Linked DNA regions of Sporosarcina pasteurii. The protein of the gene in region 2 interacts with the protein of the main gene of each other region in a pairwise test. Links are inferred from orthologs where the notes say so. Each region holds a gene or a part of one and is shown on either strand. Other genes may lie near its edges. The genes, in order: tuf and AB1H92_RS06080.

Evidence for each region.
Region 1: the proteins of AB1H92_RS06080 (region 2) and tuf interact in binary tests that used the Bacillus subtilis proteins (3 or more experiments, as listed by UniProt). The link is inferred for Sporosarcina pasteurii from one-to-one orthologs.

Annotation. Positions count from the first base shown.
Region 1 is NZ_CP160452.1:3,118,085-3,121,140, reverse strand. What follows is about bases 65-3,056. They hold tuf (elongation factor Tu), read left to right. Parts: upstream 65-962; coding sequence 963-2,150; downstream 2,151-3,056. Other genes in these bases: AB1H92_RS15215 (Na+/H+ antiporter family protein), read left to right, coding at 2,401-3,056; fusA (elongation factor G), read left to right, coding at 65-846. Outside these bases: more of fusA, read left to right, coding at 1-64. UniProt on the Bacillus subtilis protein: GTP hydrolase that promotes the GTP-dependent binding of aminoacyl-tRNA to the A-site of ribosomes during protein biosynthesis.
Region 2 is NZ_CP160452.1:1,332,159-1,345,478, reverse strand. The notes cover bases 4,954-7,741. They hold AB1H92_RS06080 (rod shape-determining protein), read right to left. Parts: upstream 6,962-7,741; coding sequence 5,945-6,961; downstream 4,954-5,944. Other genes in these bases: radC (DNA repair protein RadC), read right to left, coding at 7,053-7,741; mreC (rod shape-determining protein MreC), read right to left, coding at 4,954-5,790. Outside these bases: AB1H92_RS06130 (Spo0B domain-containing protein), read right to left, coding at 1-128; rpmA (50S ribosomal protein L27), read right to left, coding at 347-637; AB1H92_RS06120 (ribosomal-processing cysteine protease Prp), read right to left, coding at 650-979; rplU (50S ribosomal protein L21), read right to left, coding at 986-1,294; AB1H92_RS06110 (M50 family metallopeptidase), read right to left, coding at 1,543-2,142; AB1H92_RS06105 (peptidoglycan DD-metalloendopeptidase family protein), read right to left, coding at 2,139-2,681; septum site-determining protein MinD, read right to left, coding at 2,861-3,658; septum site-determining protein MinC, read right to left, coding at 3,660-4,331; rod shape-determining protein MreD, read right to left, coding at 4,364-4,888; more of mreC, read right to left, coding at 4,885-4,953; more of radC, read right to left, coding at 7,742-7,751; AB1H92_RS06070 (nucleoside triphosphate pyrophosphatase), read right to left, coding at 7,748-8,356; AB1H92_RS06065 (hypothetical protein), read right to left, coding at 8,452-9,096; AB1H92_RS06060 (A24 family peptidase), read right to left, coding at 9,183-9,938; AB1H92_RS06055 (hypothetical protein), read right to left, coding at 9,939-10,622; AB1H92_RS06050 (hypothetical protein), read right to left, coding at 10,619-11,203; and 3 more genes.

The DNA.
Region 1 (3,056 bases), 1.8 Mb from region 2 along the record:
GAACCAAAAACAAAAGCTGACCAAAGTAAAATGGGTGAAGCTCTTGCGAAACTTCAAGAGGAAGACCCGACGTTCAGAGCACATACAGATGAAGAAACTGGCGAAGTAATTATTGCTGGTATGGGTGAATTACACTTAGACGTTCTAGTTGACCGTCTACGTCGTGAATTTGGCGTTGAAGCTAACGTTGGAGCACCACAAGTATCTTACCGTGAAACATTCCGTCAAGCAGCGGAAGTTGAAGGTAAGTTCGTTCGTCAATCTGGTGGTCGTGGACAATACGGTCATGTATGGGTTGAATTCTCTCCAAACGAAGAAGGAGCAGGTTTCGAATTCATCGATAACATCGTTGGTGGAACAGTTCCACGTGAATATATCGGTTCTGTTGAAGAAGGTATCCGTGATGCGCTGGATAACGGTGTAATTGCAGGATATCCACTAATCGATATTAAAGCACGTCTATATGACGGTTCATACCATGATGTTGACTCTAACGAAATGGCGTTTAAGATTGCTGGTTCTATGGCACTGAAAAACGCTGCTTCAAAAGTTAACCCGGCACTTCTCGAGCCAATGATGAAAGTTGAAATCCAAATCCCTGAGGAATACTTAGGTGATATTATGGGTGACGTTACTGCTCGTCGTGGTCGCGTTGAAGGAATGGAAGCACGTGGTAACTCACAATTAGTTAATGCGATGGTTCCACTTGCTGAAATGTTTGGATACGCAACTTCATTGCGTTCTAACACACAAGGTCGCGGAGTCTTCTCAATGGTATTTGACCACTATGAAGAAGTTCCAAAATCGATCGCTGAAGAAGTTATTAAAAAGAATACTGCTGAATAATTGTAATTCACTCTTGTTTTCAGTATAAATAAGCTATAGAGTATAGGTGACTGGGGATTAATCTCCAGTACCTATAAAAATAAAAAACTTTCATATACTTAAGGAGGCTTTCCATAATGGGTAAAGAAAAATTTGATCGTTCAAAAACACATGCGAACATCGGAACAATTGGTCACGTTGACCATGGTAAAACTACACTTACAGCTGCAATTGCAACAGTTCTAGCGAAAAGACTAGGTGGAGAAGCACAATCTTACGACCAAGTTGACAACGCGCCAGAAGAGAGAGAGCGTGGAATCACAATCAACACGTCTCACATCGAGTACGAAACTGAAAACCGTCACTACGCACACGTTGACTGCCCAGGTCACGCGGACTACGTTAAAAACATGATCACTGGTGCAGCACAAATGGACGGCGGTATCTTAGTTGTATCTGCAGCTGATGGTCCAATGCCACAAACACGTGAGCACATCCTACTTTCTAAAAACGTAGGCGTTCCATACCTAGTTGTATTCATGAACAAATGTGACATGGTTGACGACGAAGAACTACTTGAGTTAGTAGAAATGGAGATCCGTGATCTTCTATCTGAGTATGACTTCCCAGGCGATGACATTCCTGTAATCCAAGGTTCAGCGCTTAAAGCACTTGAAGGTGACGAAGCATACGAAGATAAAATTATTGAACTGATGGCTGCTGTTGACGAGTACATCCCAACACCACCACGTGATACTGAGAAGCCATTCATGATGCCTGTTGAGGACGTATTCTCAATCACAGGTCGTGGTACAGTTGCAACAGGACGTGTTGAGCGTGGAGAAGTAACTGTTGGTGACACTGTAGACATCATCGGTATCGTTGAAGAAGCTAAATCTACAACTGTTACAGGTGTAGAGATGTTCCGTAAACTACTTGACTATGCTCAAGCTGGTGACAACATCGGTGCACTACTTCGTGGTGTAGCACGTGAAGACATCCAACGTGGACAAGTACTTGCTAAGCCAGGTTCAATCGTTCCACACACTAAGTTCAAATCAGAAGTTTATGTTCTTTCAAAAGAAGAGGGTGGCCGTCACACGCCGTTCTTCTCTAACTACCGTCCACAGTTCTACTTCCGTACAACGGACGTAACTGGTGTTATCGAACTTCCAGAAGGCGTAGAAATGGTTATGCCTGGAGATAACATTGAAATGGTAGTAGATTTAATTGCACCAATCGCACTTGAAGAAGGTACACGTTTCTCTATCCGTGAGGGTGGACGTACTGTAGGTTCAGGCGTTGTAACTTCAATCGTAAAATAATTTTAAATATAAAACTCCCGCCGGCGCCGGTGGGAGTTTTTTTAATGCGCAAATATGTTGACTTGACGACTGTATAATTCCTCAAAATCAACCCAAAATACAATACTTCCTCATTACATCTGACTAGATTAGTGTAAAAATATTCAAGGAAACTTGTAATACTTATTGACAGATTTCCTATCCTTTGATAAATTAATAATACACTTTAACACTTTAGCATGATGAAGTTTATTGGGAGGGGAAAATATAGATGAATGCAGTTATATTAGCGGTGCTAGTTATGTTGATTTTAAGTTTAATGAGAGTGAATGTCGTATTGGCACTTGTCATAGGTGCAATAACCGGTGGACTAGCTGGTGGCCTTACTGTTGAAGAGACGATTACATCATTTAGTGGCGGACTAGGAGCGGGGGCAACAATTGCGCTTAGTTATGGGCTATTAGGTGCTTTTGCAGTGGCTATTTCAAAAACAGGCATTCCTCAGTTAATCGTTAATGCAATGTTACGGATTATGAATAAAGATAGCAATGGAGGTCGTAAATCATTAGTGAAAGTGCTTGTGATCCTCGTGTTATTATTAATGGCTGTGTTCTCGCAGAACTTAATCCCAATACACATTGCATTTATTCCGTTATTGGTACCACCAATTTTACAAGTCTTAAACATGTTGAGAATTGATAGAAGACTTATTGCTTGTGTGTTGGCGTTCGGACTTACGACGCCATATATCATATTGCCGTACGGATTCGGTTTTATCTTTCAGGAAATTATTGCAACGCAAATGGCAGCTGCAGGCATGCCGATTGATATGGCAGATATTCCGAAGGCGATGGCACTACCAGTCGCAGGACTTTTAGTAGGATTACTTTTTGCGATATTTATTTCGTATCGCAAGCCACGGGATTA
Region 2 (13,320 bases):
AAAATTGTTTTCTTTGCCCGCTCAGTATTCCCTAAATCGATATTCATTAGTATGATTTGGAGGTCGTTTAAAAAGTCATGACGTGTGAACTTCAACGCCTGCGCTATCGTTAGCTGCTCTTCCTTCATAATCCCTCACTCCATCTCTCTAGTTGTAAATATAGTATAGCATTACTTTTCCTTTTTACGTAAAATAAAATGATTCAATGTATGTCTTCATTTCGTAATTAACCGTTTACCATGCGCCTGAGCTTTTTACTAACATGTTTAAACAACATTCATTTGTCCAGAATAACAAAATAAAAAGACTGCATGAATATATATCATGCAGTCTTTATTATAAAGATTTATGCTTCTTGCGCTTCAGCATAAACGCTTACTTTCGTTTTTGAGCGTCCTAAACGTTCGAAACGTACGATACCATCCATTTTTGCGAATAGTGTATCGTCACTTCCGCGACCAACGTTTTCACCTGGGTGAATTTTTGTTCCGCGTTGACGGTAAAGAATCGAACCACCTGTTACGAATTGTCCATCAGCGCGTTTTGCGCCTAGACGTTTCGCTTCAGAATCACGACCGTTCTTTGTAGAACCCGCTCCTTTTTTCGATGCGAAAAACTGGAGATCTAAACGTAGCATGTGTGCCACCTCCTACTTTTTGAAGATGATTTTTATATGTTGCCCATAGTCTTGTTCAATCGTCTGCAAAGAAACAATCATCGCTTTTATAATTAATTGAATGTCATCATTCTCGATTTCATCTTCAGAAAAAACAACTCGTAAGTAACCGCCATCTGTACCTTGGTCAATTATAGGTGTATTCCCTGTTAATGCAATCACAGCATTTAGAGCACCAAATGACACGGCAGACGCGCCGGCACACACTAAGTCTTTTCCATGTTCAGCGAAATGAGCATGTCCAGACATTTCAAATGATTTAATGCGGTCTGATTGCCCTTTTTCAATCTTCACTTTAATCATAGTCGATTATGCGTTAATGCCTTCGATTACAACTTTAGTGTATGGCTGACGATGACCTTTTTTCTTGGCATCATTATTTTTTGGCTTATAAGTGAAAATCGTAATTTTTTTACCACGGCCCTGTTCTACAACTTTCGCTGTAACAGAAGCACCTTCTACGTAAGGAGCACCAACTTTTACGTCGTCGCCGCCTACGAAAAGAACTTTGTCGAATGTAACAACGTCGTTAGCTTCACCAGCTACTTTTTCAACGTAGATTTCTTGACCTTGTTCAACTTTAATTTGTTTTCCACCAGTTTCAATAATTGCGTACATACTTGCACCTCCTCTATTACTAAGACTCGCCTTAAAAGGTGTTCCTATCGGACGCTTATACCTTTTCAGAGCGGTTGTAGCACGGGTGCGCTACAAACAATAACATTAAAATATTATCACGGATAAATTGTTTCGTCAACAGTTATTTCAAAAAAACTGTGAAACCTGCTGGTTGCTCACTTGAATAAGTAAATGTCCTGGACTGCTTCAATGTAAATAGTAGTTTGATTCATTTAAAAACTAGCGACTTACTTCTTTAAATTAAATAAAGCCTTTTCATATTTTCGGTAACGAAACGCGGCAATATTTTGGACTAATAGAAAAAAAGCGAGCACAATATAAGGGATTGTCTCTGGCAATGAAAAGCTGAGCATAATAATCACAATACCGTAAAAAACCATTGAATGAACAATCATCGCTAGTCTTGCCTCGTATTCTTTTCCTTTTTTCTCAATGAATGCACTTAGTGCCTGTCCGCCATCCAGAGGCAAAAAAGGTAATAAGTTCACAGCCAATAAAATAAGTTGAATACGAATTAGGAGATCCGTTGCTGAAAATGGGATAAGTATGGCAAGCAAGAGTAAAAGCAAAGTCGCTACAGGACCCCCAAGCGCGACATAAAAACGCTTGCGACGCCGTGCAGCATGCCGACCTGGAATGGTAAGTTCACCACCGTAAGGCATAATTGTGCATGACCGAACGCGCAGTCCAACCATTTTTGCAGCGACTATATGCCCCGCCTCATGAATTAAAAGAGAAATGAAAACTAACGTATAAATAGATACATTCCCCGATACGAGTAGAAATAAAAAGACTGGGATTAAAATAGGATGTAGACGTAGTTTCATTCCACCGAACCCGATAAATAAGCTGGTAAGAGCGACGCATCTAAATTAGCCCCATCTCGTTTAACCATGAAGAAAAGTGCTTCTTCCTCCATTAATGCGAGTGTATCTCCTCTTTTAACTGACGTATAAGGAAGCTTGCTAAATGAACCTACGAATCCATATGTGACCTCATCCCCGTCGTCATATAGAACAGTTATCGTTTTGCCTGTTTGACGCTTAATACCTGTAAAAATGACGAGTCCATCCCGCTGCGCTTCTATCGCAATTGGCTGTGGATAAGATATGATTACGCCCTCTTTAAACGGTTGCATCGATTCATACGTACCTAATAATGAGTTTTCATAGTTTACCGCTAGCAACTCATCTTCCGGATTGTCCAACATAGAAGCAACCCATTTTTTCATTACCAAAAAGTCTTGACCTGTCGTTACATATTGGGAAACGGGTTTGTGAATGATACCCAGTTCTTCTAGTTTAGTCACCCCTACAATTCCTAGTACGAGAATAAAAGCAAGTAGCCATTTCGTTTTCCATTTCACTGAGATTCACCACCTGTTTTTTGTAGTATATGATGGTGAACATAGAAATAGTATCTCGTTCTAGTTGAAGAAAACTAGAACGACAAAAACCTCTACGTTTCTAAACGTAGAGGTTTTTTATGGCCTGGTTTCGAATGTAAATGTTTTATTCGACGACTAATTGTATTTTACTTACTTAATTATCTAACAAAGATGGACTTTAATTTACTAAAAAATCCATTTCTATTCTGTTCGATTGACATCAATGGTACAGACTCTCCAAGTATGCGTCTTGCGATATTTCGGTAACCTAGTGCAGCGGAATTTGAAGGATCCATCACAATTGGTTCGCCCTTATTCGATGAACTAATGACACGTTCATCATCCATGACGATCCCTAGTAAATCAATCGATAAATGTGTTGTGATATCATTGACATCTAATGCATCATTTTCATTGATTAAGTTACGTTTAATTCGATTAATAATCAGTTTCGGCGGCTCAATGTCTTCTTGTTCCAGTAAACCGATAATTCGGTCCGCATCACGAACAGCTGAAATTTCTGGCGTTGTGACAACGATTGCTCGGTCTGCACCCGCTACAGCGTTTTTATACCCTTGCTCAATACCAGCAGGACAATCAATTAAAATATAATCATAGTCTCGCTTTAACTCTTCGACCAAAACCTTCATTTGGTCTGCGGTAATCGCATTTTTATCTGTCGTTTGTGCAGCTGGCAGTAAAAATAAACCTTCTTCAAATCGCTTATCTTTTACCAACGCTTGGTGAATCTTACATCGCCCTTCAATGACATCAACTAAATCATAAATAATTCGATTTTCGAGACCGAGGATGACATCAAGATTACGGAGGCCGATATCTGTATCAACGAGACAAACCTTCTTTCCTTGGAGCGCGAGTGCTGTTCCAAGGTTAGCTGTTGTCGTCGTCTTACCGACACCACCTTTACCCGATGTTATTACAATTGCTTCTCCCACATTAGATGCCCCCTTTAAATGATGATAAATGTGGTCTTATAATGCGTAGTTCTTGCAAGCGATCAATCGTGATGAAGCCATTTGTATGAATATACGCACATTCCATTTCCGGTTGTTCGGATAGAATTGTTAATTCGTCTGTCATTAACTCCATTTTATCCGCAATCATTAAATGTGTAGCCTCAAGCCATGATGCAGCAATGACCGACTCTGTATTTCCATTGGCACCCGCATGGGCAATTCCTTTAAGCCTACCAAGAACATAGATGCTTCCGCCTGCTACGACACGCGCATTGGGGTTTACGTCTCCGATAACGACTAAGTCTCCTTCAGCTTTGACAACTTGTCCTGAACGAACGATGCCAATAAATGTTTCTGATTGTTTTTCAAGTATTCGTGCATTGCATTCTTCAACTGTTAAAACGTCACTTTGAATTTTTGATATCCGTAAATTAGGTGAACTATGAATAATGTTCATAATTTCCTTTAATTCGCTTTCATTGCAATATCGGTACCCGATATCGACCTGGACTTCCGATAAACCTTCTAATCCACTTTCAGCTACTTTGCTACGGAGTTCCGCTAGCAAATCTGAATAGGCACATTTGTCGTCAAGTCGAAGAACAAGGCCGTCTTTCGTCCCTTTAATCGCTACATATTGCTGTTTCGTCATTGCTGTCACCCCGCATCTTCCTTTACCTTAAATTACATAACATCAGATGATTTATGCAATATTTTCTCTTCAATGATTCTTTTAAAAAACCAACTAAACATTATCACAAATAAAGAATTTGCTAGCATAGTTGGAATGAGCCTTCCTTTAAAAAACTCCTCAAATCCAATAGATGTAACGGAAATTAAACTTGCAAATCCATATGAAAATATTTCTAAAAGTGCAATTAGTAATAAAGTTAATCCAATAACTGTCACAATATGTCTATGGATATAGCGAATAATACCGGACGCTATCAAACAAATTAGCGGATATAAAAAAGCGTATATCCCAATAATATCAATGTAAAAGATATCATACAAGAGGCCAAAGATAATTCCGTATATAATCGCATGCTTACGACTGCCGTAAATCGAAATAAATATGAGGCAAACAATCACAAATCGTGGAACAAGCGTTAGCAAAGCATCTGCATACGTAATCGGAGAAAACAAACTAAATACTGGTTCCATGAAAAAAAGAACTGTAACCATCAAAGGGATGATGGATCGAATCATGATCCATCCTCCCCCTCAGCACCGACAGTTCCATTACCATCCGTTCCTTCAACTGTCACAGAAGTTCGCTTCGTAATAATGACATGGTCTAACATTGAGAACTGTGCAGCAGGTCGGATATAAACCATTTTTGTTAGACCGTAATCATCAGTAGATACTTCGGTGACTTCGCCGATTGGAAGACCTTTAGGAAAAATGCCGCCTAATCCAGAAGATATCACTTTTTCTCCAATTTCAATCTCATAATCAGTATCTATACGCCGCATGATCAATTCGCCTCGTTCACGATCAAATCCTTCAATGAGTCCGAAAGCAGATTGACCATCATTTTCTTTACTTCGTATAACGGCCGAGACGCGGAAATTTCGATTCTCTGTCGAAAGCAATTCTACTGTTGAATGCAAATCCGTAACGACAATAACTTTTCCAATTAAGCCTCTTGATGTAATTACAGCCATATTTTGTTTAACACCATGTTTTGAACCTTTATCTAAAATAATTTTCTCTTCCCACTGATCAGGGTTTCTTGAAATCACTGTTGCATGAATCGGATCATAAGCATTCAAATCTTCTTTTTTACCGATAATTTCGCGCAACTCATTGTTTTCAATTCGAACTTCCGTAAGTTCTGCTTGCACGGAAGCGTATTCATTCAGACGCTCTTTTAAAATTTTATTTTCTTCATATGTATTCAAAATTCCGTCGACATTTCCAATAACCCCTGTAATAAAATGTGTTGGCTTTGAGAAAATCGATTGTCCAAAACCGACAACATCTTTCACAATTCTCTCTGGCAGGGAAGCGTTATGCCGGTCTCTTAAGGTGAATGAAATTAATGCAACGAGGACAATCACGCCTACAAGCAATAAAATCAGTCGTTTATTTGAAAAAAATCGCGGCATTGCCATTATCCTCCCTTAACTATCCGGTTTCAACGGTTTGATAGCCCCCACCCAAAATAGGCAGAGGCACAAACCTTTTTCTTCACTTAATTACCTCGAGCGCGTGCTGATATAAAAATCTTCAAAATCATATCTTAGACGCCCTTTGCTTTTGTTATTTTGCTTGCATTTTTTTGATGATATCAAAATTATCTAAAGCTTTCCCTGTTCCAATCGCTACGGAATCTAGCGGTTCTTCTGCGATGAAGACTGGCATATTGGTTTCTTCAGAAATGACTTTGTCGAGGCTACGTAATAATGCGCCGCCCCCTGTTAACACGATACCGCGTTCCATCACGTCTGAAGAAAGTTCTGGCGGTGTAGTTTCTAATGTTTTCTTCACACCTTCAATAATATGGCTAATAGATTCACGTAAAGCACCTGCAATTTCGTCTGAGGAAATTTCAATCGTTTTCGGTAAACCTGTCAATAAATCTCGTCCACGGATTTCCATTTTCTCTGTTTCTTCCTCAACTTTTGCAGAGCCAATTTCTAATTTAATCGCTTCTGCTGTTCGTTCACCAATAGTTAAGTTATACGTTTTACGGATATACCCTGAAATTGCGTTATCCATTGTATCTCCGCCGACACGAATTGACTCACTTGTAACAATTCCGCCAAGTGAAATAACCGCGACTTCTGTTGTACCGCCACCAATATCAACGACCATACTTCCTGTCGGCTCCCATACTGGTAGCCCTGCACCGATTGCAGCTGCAAATGGCTCCTCAATCGTATACGCATCTTTAGCGCCACCTTGACGGGATGCATCGATTACGGCTCTTTGTTCAACCGATGTAATGCCATAAGGCACACAAACCATCACATTTGGCTTTTTCCAGGAGCCACCTGACGCTTTCATTGCTTCTTTCATATAATGCTCTATCATTGCAGTCGTAATTTCAAAATCAGCAATTACGCCATCTTTCATTGGGCGTGTCGCAATAATTGAACCTGGTGTACGGCCTATCATATTTTTCGCAGCACTTCCTACTGCGACAATTTCACCTGTATGCGTATTTTTTGCAACAACGGAAGGCTCTCTTAATACTATGCCTTTCCCCTTAATAAACACTAATGTATTTGCTGTACCTAGATCAATTCCAACATCTTTAGCACCGAATCCAAACAAAATAAGTTCTTCCTTTCTTCTCAACCGTTTATTACGGTATTCACTAAATAATATACCACATTATAGCGGATTGGCGAAGAAAGTGATAGTGTCACATGTACCCTTTTTCTTTAAGGCTTATGAACTGATGGTCCCCTATGACCAGATGATCTAGTACATCTATCCCCATCATATCACCTGCTGCCACCAATCTCTTCGTCACTTCAATATCTTCAGGCGATGGCGCGGGATTGCCGGAAGGATGATTATGCGCACAAATAATGGAAGCCGCGGAACGTTTTACCGCTTCACGAAATAGCTCCCTTGGATGAACAATCGAAGCGTTTAATGAGCCAATAAAAATCGTTTCCTTATGTAGTACTTCATTTTTAACATTTAAAAATAAAGCAACAAAGTGCTCCTGTTGCAAAGACGCCATATCCGTCATTAAATAGTTTGCAGCATCCTCTGGTGAACGAATGACATATCGCTCTCGAGAGTCCTTCCGATTCACTCTTTTTCCAAGCTCTACAGCTGCTAGGAGTTGAACTGCCTTCGCTTGTCCAACCCCTTTCACTTTCATACATTCTTCAAGTGTTGCATATTGGAAGTCTTGTATTTTATCAAAAGAGGTTAGGATGCGATTTGCTAACGTTAGGACTGACTCTTGTTTTGTACCTGTCCTTAATAATATCGCAATTAGTTCTTGATTGGATAAACTGCTCGCACCTTGCCTAATCAATCGCTCTCGGGGCCTGTCCGCAAGATGAACATCTCGAATCATCATTTGTGGCTTTTCATCCAGTTTCATTCGTCCTTCACACTCCTTTTTAGTGTGATAGCACCAATGTCTTGTAACACTCTTGAAAGTTGTGCGACAGGAAGTCCCATTACTGAGTAATAATCTCCGCTTAATGCTTGCACAAATAATAAACCGCCTGATTGAATCCCGTAAGCACCCGCTTTATCAAAACAATCACCTGTTTCAATATAAGCATCTATCATAGCATCATCTAGCTCATAAAACGTAACTTTCGTCTCCGAAAAAAAGGAATGAGCTTCTCCAGCATACATAATCGCAACAGCTGTAATGACTAAGTGGGTTTGTCCAGAAAGCGTTTGTAAGAACTGCTTTGCCTGTTCTTTATCTTTCGGTTTAGGAAAAACCTTTCCATTAAAACTAACAATCGTATCCGCACCAATGACCGCTTTTTCCACATGATGTTTGGCAATCGCTTTTGCTTTTTCAATCGCTAATTCTGTCACGTACCTGTTGACACTAGATGGGGTAGATTCGACATTCTCTACAACATTACTTTTCATCGTTTGAAAAGGAATCCCCAATTTCTGCAGCAATTCTTTCCGCCTCGGTGATTCTGAAGCTAAAATGATCGGTTGATTCGCTAAAAACTTCATCAATATCCCTCCCTACTTTTTATTGTAACCACTCAGGAAGGTTTTGAAAATTGTACCAAATAACGAATAACGGCAATTTGGCTTGAAAAATCAATTCAAAACGAAATTTTCACACAGTCATTTGTATTCGCATATTTGGACAGTAAGTGTAGTCGAATCACCTTCAAATCGTTGGTAAATGCAGTAATCGTATCGATATGACGAGCTAATTCCTTTGCTTTTTCGTCATCATTTTTCGAAGCCAATTGTTTTATTTTCGCGATATCGTCTGCCTCTAGTACTTCCCAGAGATTTGTTGTATGAACCATATCACAAGAAGTCGGATTAATAGAAAACTCTTTCTTATACGTGCCTTCCTCAAGAATCCCTTCAATTTCTACTTCTGATAAGCCAACAGCAGACCAAACAAAATATTGTCCGTCTGATTGAATAATTGCTGCCGTAGATAAAGACGGATCCTCGGCGATAAAAGTTGCAGCGGACACCGAAGTTGTAAAAGCACCATGTTGCTTCGCATAAAGTGCAAGTGATCCTGTCGTTTTATTAGCTGAAGTATCATTCTCCTTATCTTCGGCAGGTCCAGATGCAGGAATTTCGTTTTCGATTTTATCGACTGTCCGATTCCCTTCCGCGCCGACAAAAATAATCCCGACAACCGCAATGGCTGCAATGCCAATAATGACACCGTGAAGCATCGCCATGAATACTGTAATATTCGAGTATCTTTTTCCAAATTTCATCTCTACCACCCCGTTTTCTTAACAGTAGCAGAATCGAACTGAAAAAAAACAAGACACTTGTCGGCCGTCTCTATAAACTTCTCGACTTATACAAACAGCTTCCCATACCAATCGACAATAAATGAACCCCAAAAATAAACAATCACGGCTGCTGCCGAGATAGAAGGCCCAAATGGAATTGGCGTTTTTCGCCCTTGTTTCGTTCTCTTTAAGAAAATAAAGCCGACAATTGTACCGATTAAAGAAGCGATAAATAAAGTAAGCAATGTCTGCACTGGTCCGATGACTAGACCAATAACGAGAAATAACTTTATATCGCCGCCTCCCATCCCTCCCTTTGAAATAACAGCAATGACCAGCAATACACCAAATCCAATGACAGCCCCTACGATACTACTCCACCAAGGCGTTAATGGCGAAATGAAACGTAACAAGAATAGGACAATACCAAAAGGAAAAAGAATTTTATTCGGAATGAGCATGTACGCAAGATCAGTTACGGTAATGATGATCAGTAGTGAAATAAAGACAATCGCGACAATCAACTCTAAACTTAACCCGAGCATACCGTATGCTAACGCAAAAAGTATTCCGGTCATCAATTCCATAAACGGATAAATAGGACTAATTTTTGCGGAGCAGGTTCTACATCGTCCCTTTAAAAATAAATATGAAAAAACTGGCACTAAATCCAGAACGCCTAGCCTTCTTTCACATGCTGTACAATGCGAAGGCGGAAAAGAAATCGACGCTTTTTTGGGAACACGCAACCCAACAACATTAAAAAATGAGCCGAAGATTAAGCCGTAAATAAAAAACAGAACACCAATTAATAATTCCATTTAATTAGCCTCGACTTCCGAGTAAAATGTTGTAATCTGAAGCATTATATTAATGGTTTCATCCGGTTCTTTGACAGCCAGATCTGCCTCCCCGTCTAGCGTAAATCGAATATCGTCTACACGAATAACCCGTTCAAGTGCCTCAATTTCCTGAATAAAATGAAGTAAATGCGCTTTATCTTTCACATCGACATCCATCTGAAGCGTAAGCAGTTTTAATTGCTTAGGCAAAGCTGCAATATCAATATTAGTTACAGGTATTTCCCCCTTTTCGTCATCCATTTTATCTTTTTCATTTTCCTCTTCTGAATCTACATCTTCAACAAGTCCAGATTGTGAAACGAGCGCATCGTAATCATGAAATATGATTTCATTTATTTTCGCTTCGCTCACAAGTTCAATCTCTTGTAGAGACATTAAAAGCGAACTAATCTCTCTTTTTTCTGGTAGTTTCTTTCTTAATTCAAATTCATGTTCTGTTGCTGCCTTTACATCAGAAGTACTCAATAATTTTTGGTTAAGTTGTTCAATTTCTATTTCAATCGTGTCAATCGATTGAAGCACACGTTTTTTCTCTTCCATTTTCGGATATAGGGTGTAAAAATAAATTGCCCCAACAATGACAAAGGCTAACACAAGAAGTAAGATGAGCAATGTTCGATTTTCTTTGAATGAAATATTCATTTGCCATCACCGCCCATTTTCAAATATTTTAATTCCAACGGCAGGTCAAATGAATTCGAATAGCGATCCACGACATGAAACGTATCCTTTTCATCCCCCCCCAGAACTGGGTCGAACGTTGTGATTTGGTTCACCAAAACATCATCAAAATATTTACTTCTCGTCAAATAATCTACATACGAAACAACTTCTGGTATCGTTTCAAAATCGACCTTTAACTGAACCGCACGCTCCAAAAATGAATATTCACGTAAATACGCATGGGGATCAAGCCCTTTATTCACTTCCACGATAATCGGTGATACCGCATAGGCAATATGCTCTATAAATTGAACAGAAGTTTCCAAGTCTACTTCTTTGGGATTATTTAGCGCTTCGATTTCTGATAATAAACTTTCTCTTTCTAGCGCCAATGTTTGCTGTTCTTGTTCTAATGTTATTAATTGATTGGATAATATCCTAGATTGAACGATAACAAAAATTAGAAAGGCGCAAAAAATAATAGCTATCGTGATAAATAGCCATTTCTCATTGGAACTTTTCCTTTCAGTTTTCGGCAATAAATTAATATCAGGAACCATGACCAGCTTCCTCTCTCAGCGACAAACCAAGTAACGTTGCATGTTCTGCTTTAAAATTCGGATAATGTTGTTTCACGATTTCATTATCGATCAGTCGAATAGGTAATTCTAGCGTCGAACCAATTTTCTCCATAATAAAATCCATTTCTGGATTATCCCCCATCATAACGAGTTCATTTACTGCTTTTTCGCCTTTATGTAATGAATAACGATAAAAATTCAAAATCCGTTCAAGTTCCAATGTTTGATTGGTTAGATGCATTTGATAATCGCTAATTTCGCCTTCATAAAAATACGGGACCGTTGTATTTTCAGGAAGGTAGCGCCAATTTTTCTGTTCCGTTTCAATTGGCTGATAGCGTAGAAAATCAACATTCCCATCCGAATAAATACAAATCGAAACCGCGTTCACAGACCAATCCGCAATTAAGTATGTTTTATGGGCATCTAACATTTGAATATTCTTTAAAAAACGAATGTTACATAACGCACGTATATCCAATACAGCAGGTTCCAATTGCACGTCTTCATACAGACGCATCAACTGCATCACCTCTTCAGAAGGCGCAGCAAACAACGTCGCCACCCCATCATCCGGATCAGCATCATACATATCGATAAGCGGTTGCTCAAATGGCAGATGAATCGTTTCACCAAGTTCCATTTCTACATATTCTTTAATTTCCTGCATATTTAGTTCTTCGGGATGCTCAATCGTTCGCATCAACACAGCATGCCCCGGAACAAAAAAACGCAACTCATGCTTCGAAATATTCCACTCTTTCACAAGCGTTTTCAGTAAGTCATACAAAGCCATTTCATCTTGCACAACCTCTTCTTCAACAAGCCCTGATGGAAGGGCTTGTTCAAATAATAACGTCGTGTCTAACTCACCCTCAGTAAAACTAAGCGCACGTATGTAAAAATCATTTAATTCTATAGAAACAGTACGTTTTTTCTTTTTGAATCGGTTAAACATATGGGAACTCCTTTCAGGAACATTTTTCATAACCCATTCTAGTAAATGAAGCGTCATTTACTAGAATGAGGAATGAAAACTACAGCAGCAGGGGCTGCTGTAGTTATTTGAAGTCATAATCATTAAAAATGTAATAATGGCTTATACTAATAATATCAAAAGCTATCTATTTTAACGTGTAATTTCAAATATAGTAGTACTCTTAGAGTTGTTTGGTAAATCTAGGAGGTCCTTTTTTACAGCTTTCTGACCACCTATCAACTCAAACTTCACTCCACCTTTTTGGGCTTTTAATTTTGTTACTGCTTTAGCTGTCGGGTCATACTCAAAATCTGTTAAGCTTATTTCCTCTTCTAAATATGACTCACCAGCTCCTTCTTCGTCTCCTGTAAGAAGTGATAACGTAACCATCGAGCTCGTATTATTCTCAAGTACTTCCGGATTATCAATTATATAAAGCTCAGCTGCCGCTATAGCGTTAAGGCTATCTGACTTCAATGCACCAACCTGAGAATTTTTAATAATGTTCCCAATCGCCGGAATCGCTATCGCTGCAATAATCGCTAAAATCACAATTACCGCAAGTAATTCAACAAGCGTTAATCCTTTTTCATTCTCAAGTCGTTTTCTAATATTTTTCATCATTTTAATTCCCCCAATTTTTCTATATTTACTTGTTTGTTCACTATTATTTTGCATCCTTTTTTTCACCTCCTTAACGGATTAGTCTATGATGATTGGAGCGGAAGGCGGCGACTCCTGTGGAATTAGCGTGACAGGTGAGACCCCGCAGTGGAGCGACAGCGACCGAGGAGGCTCACCTCACGCCCCACGGAAAGCGTCCGCCTATAGCGGAAATCATTTTCAGGTATTACATCTGCTCAAACAAACTAAACATCGGGACCATGATTGATAGAACGATTGTCCCAACGGCGATGGCGAGAATAATAATCATAAGCGGCTCAATTAAAGCCTTCAAAGAATCTACAGTTCTATCAACGTCATCTTCGTAAAAGTCCGCTACTTTTTCCAGCATATAATCTAACGAACCCGTTTGCTCTCCGATCGCAGTCATTTGCGTGACAAGCGGAGGAAATAGCCAACTTTTTTCTAGCGGAGCCGACAGTGTACTCCCTTT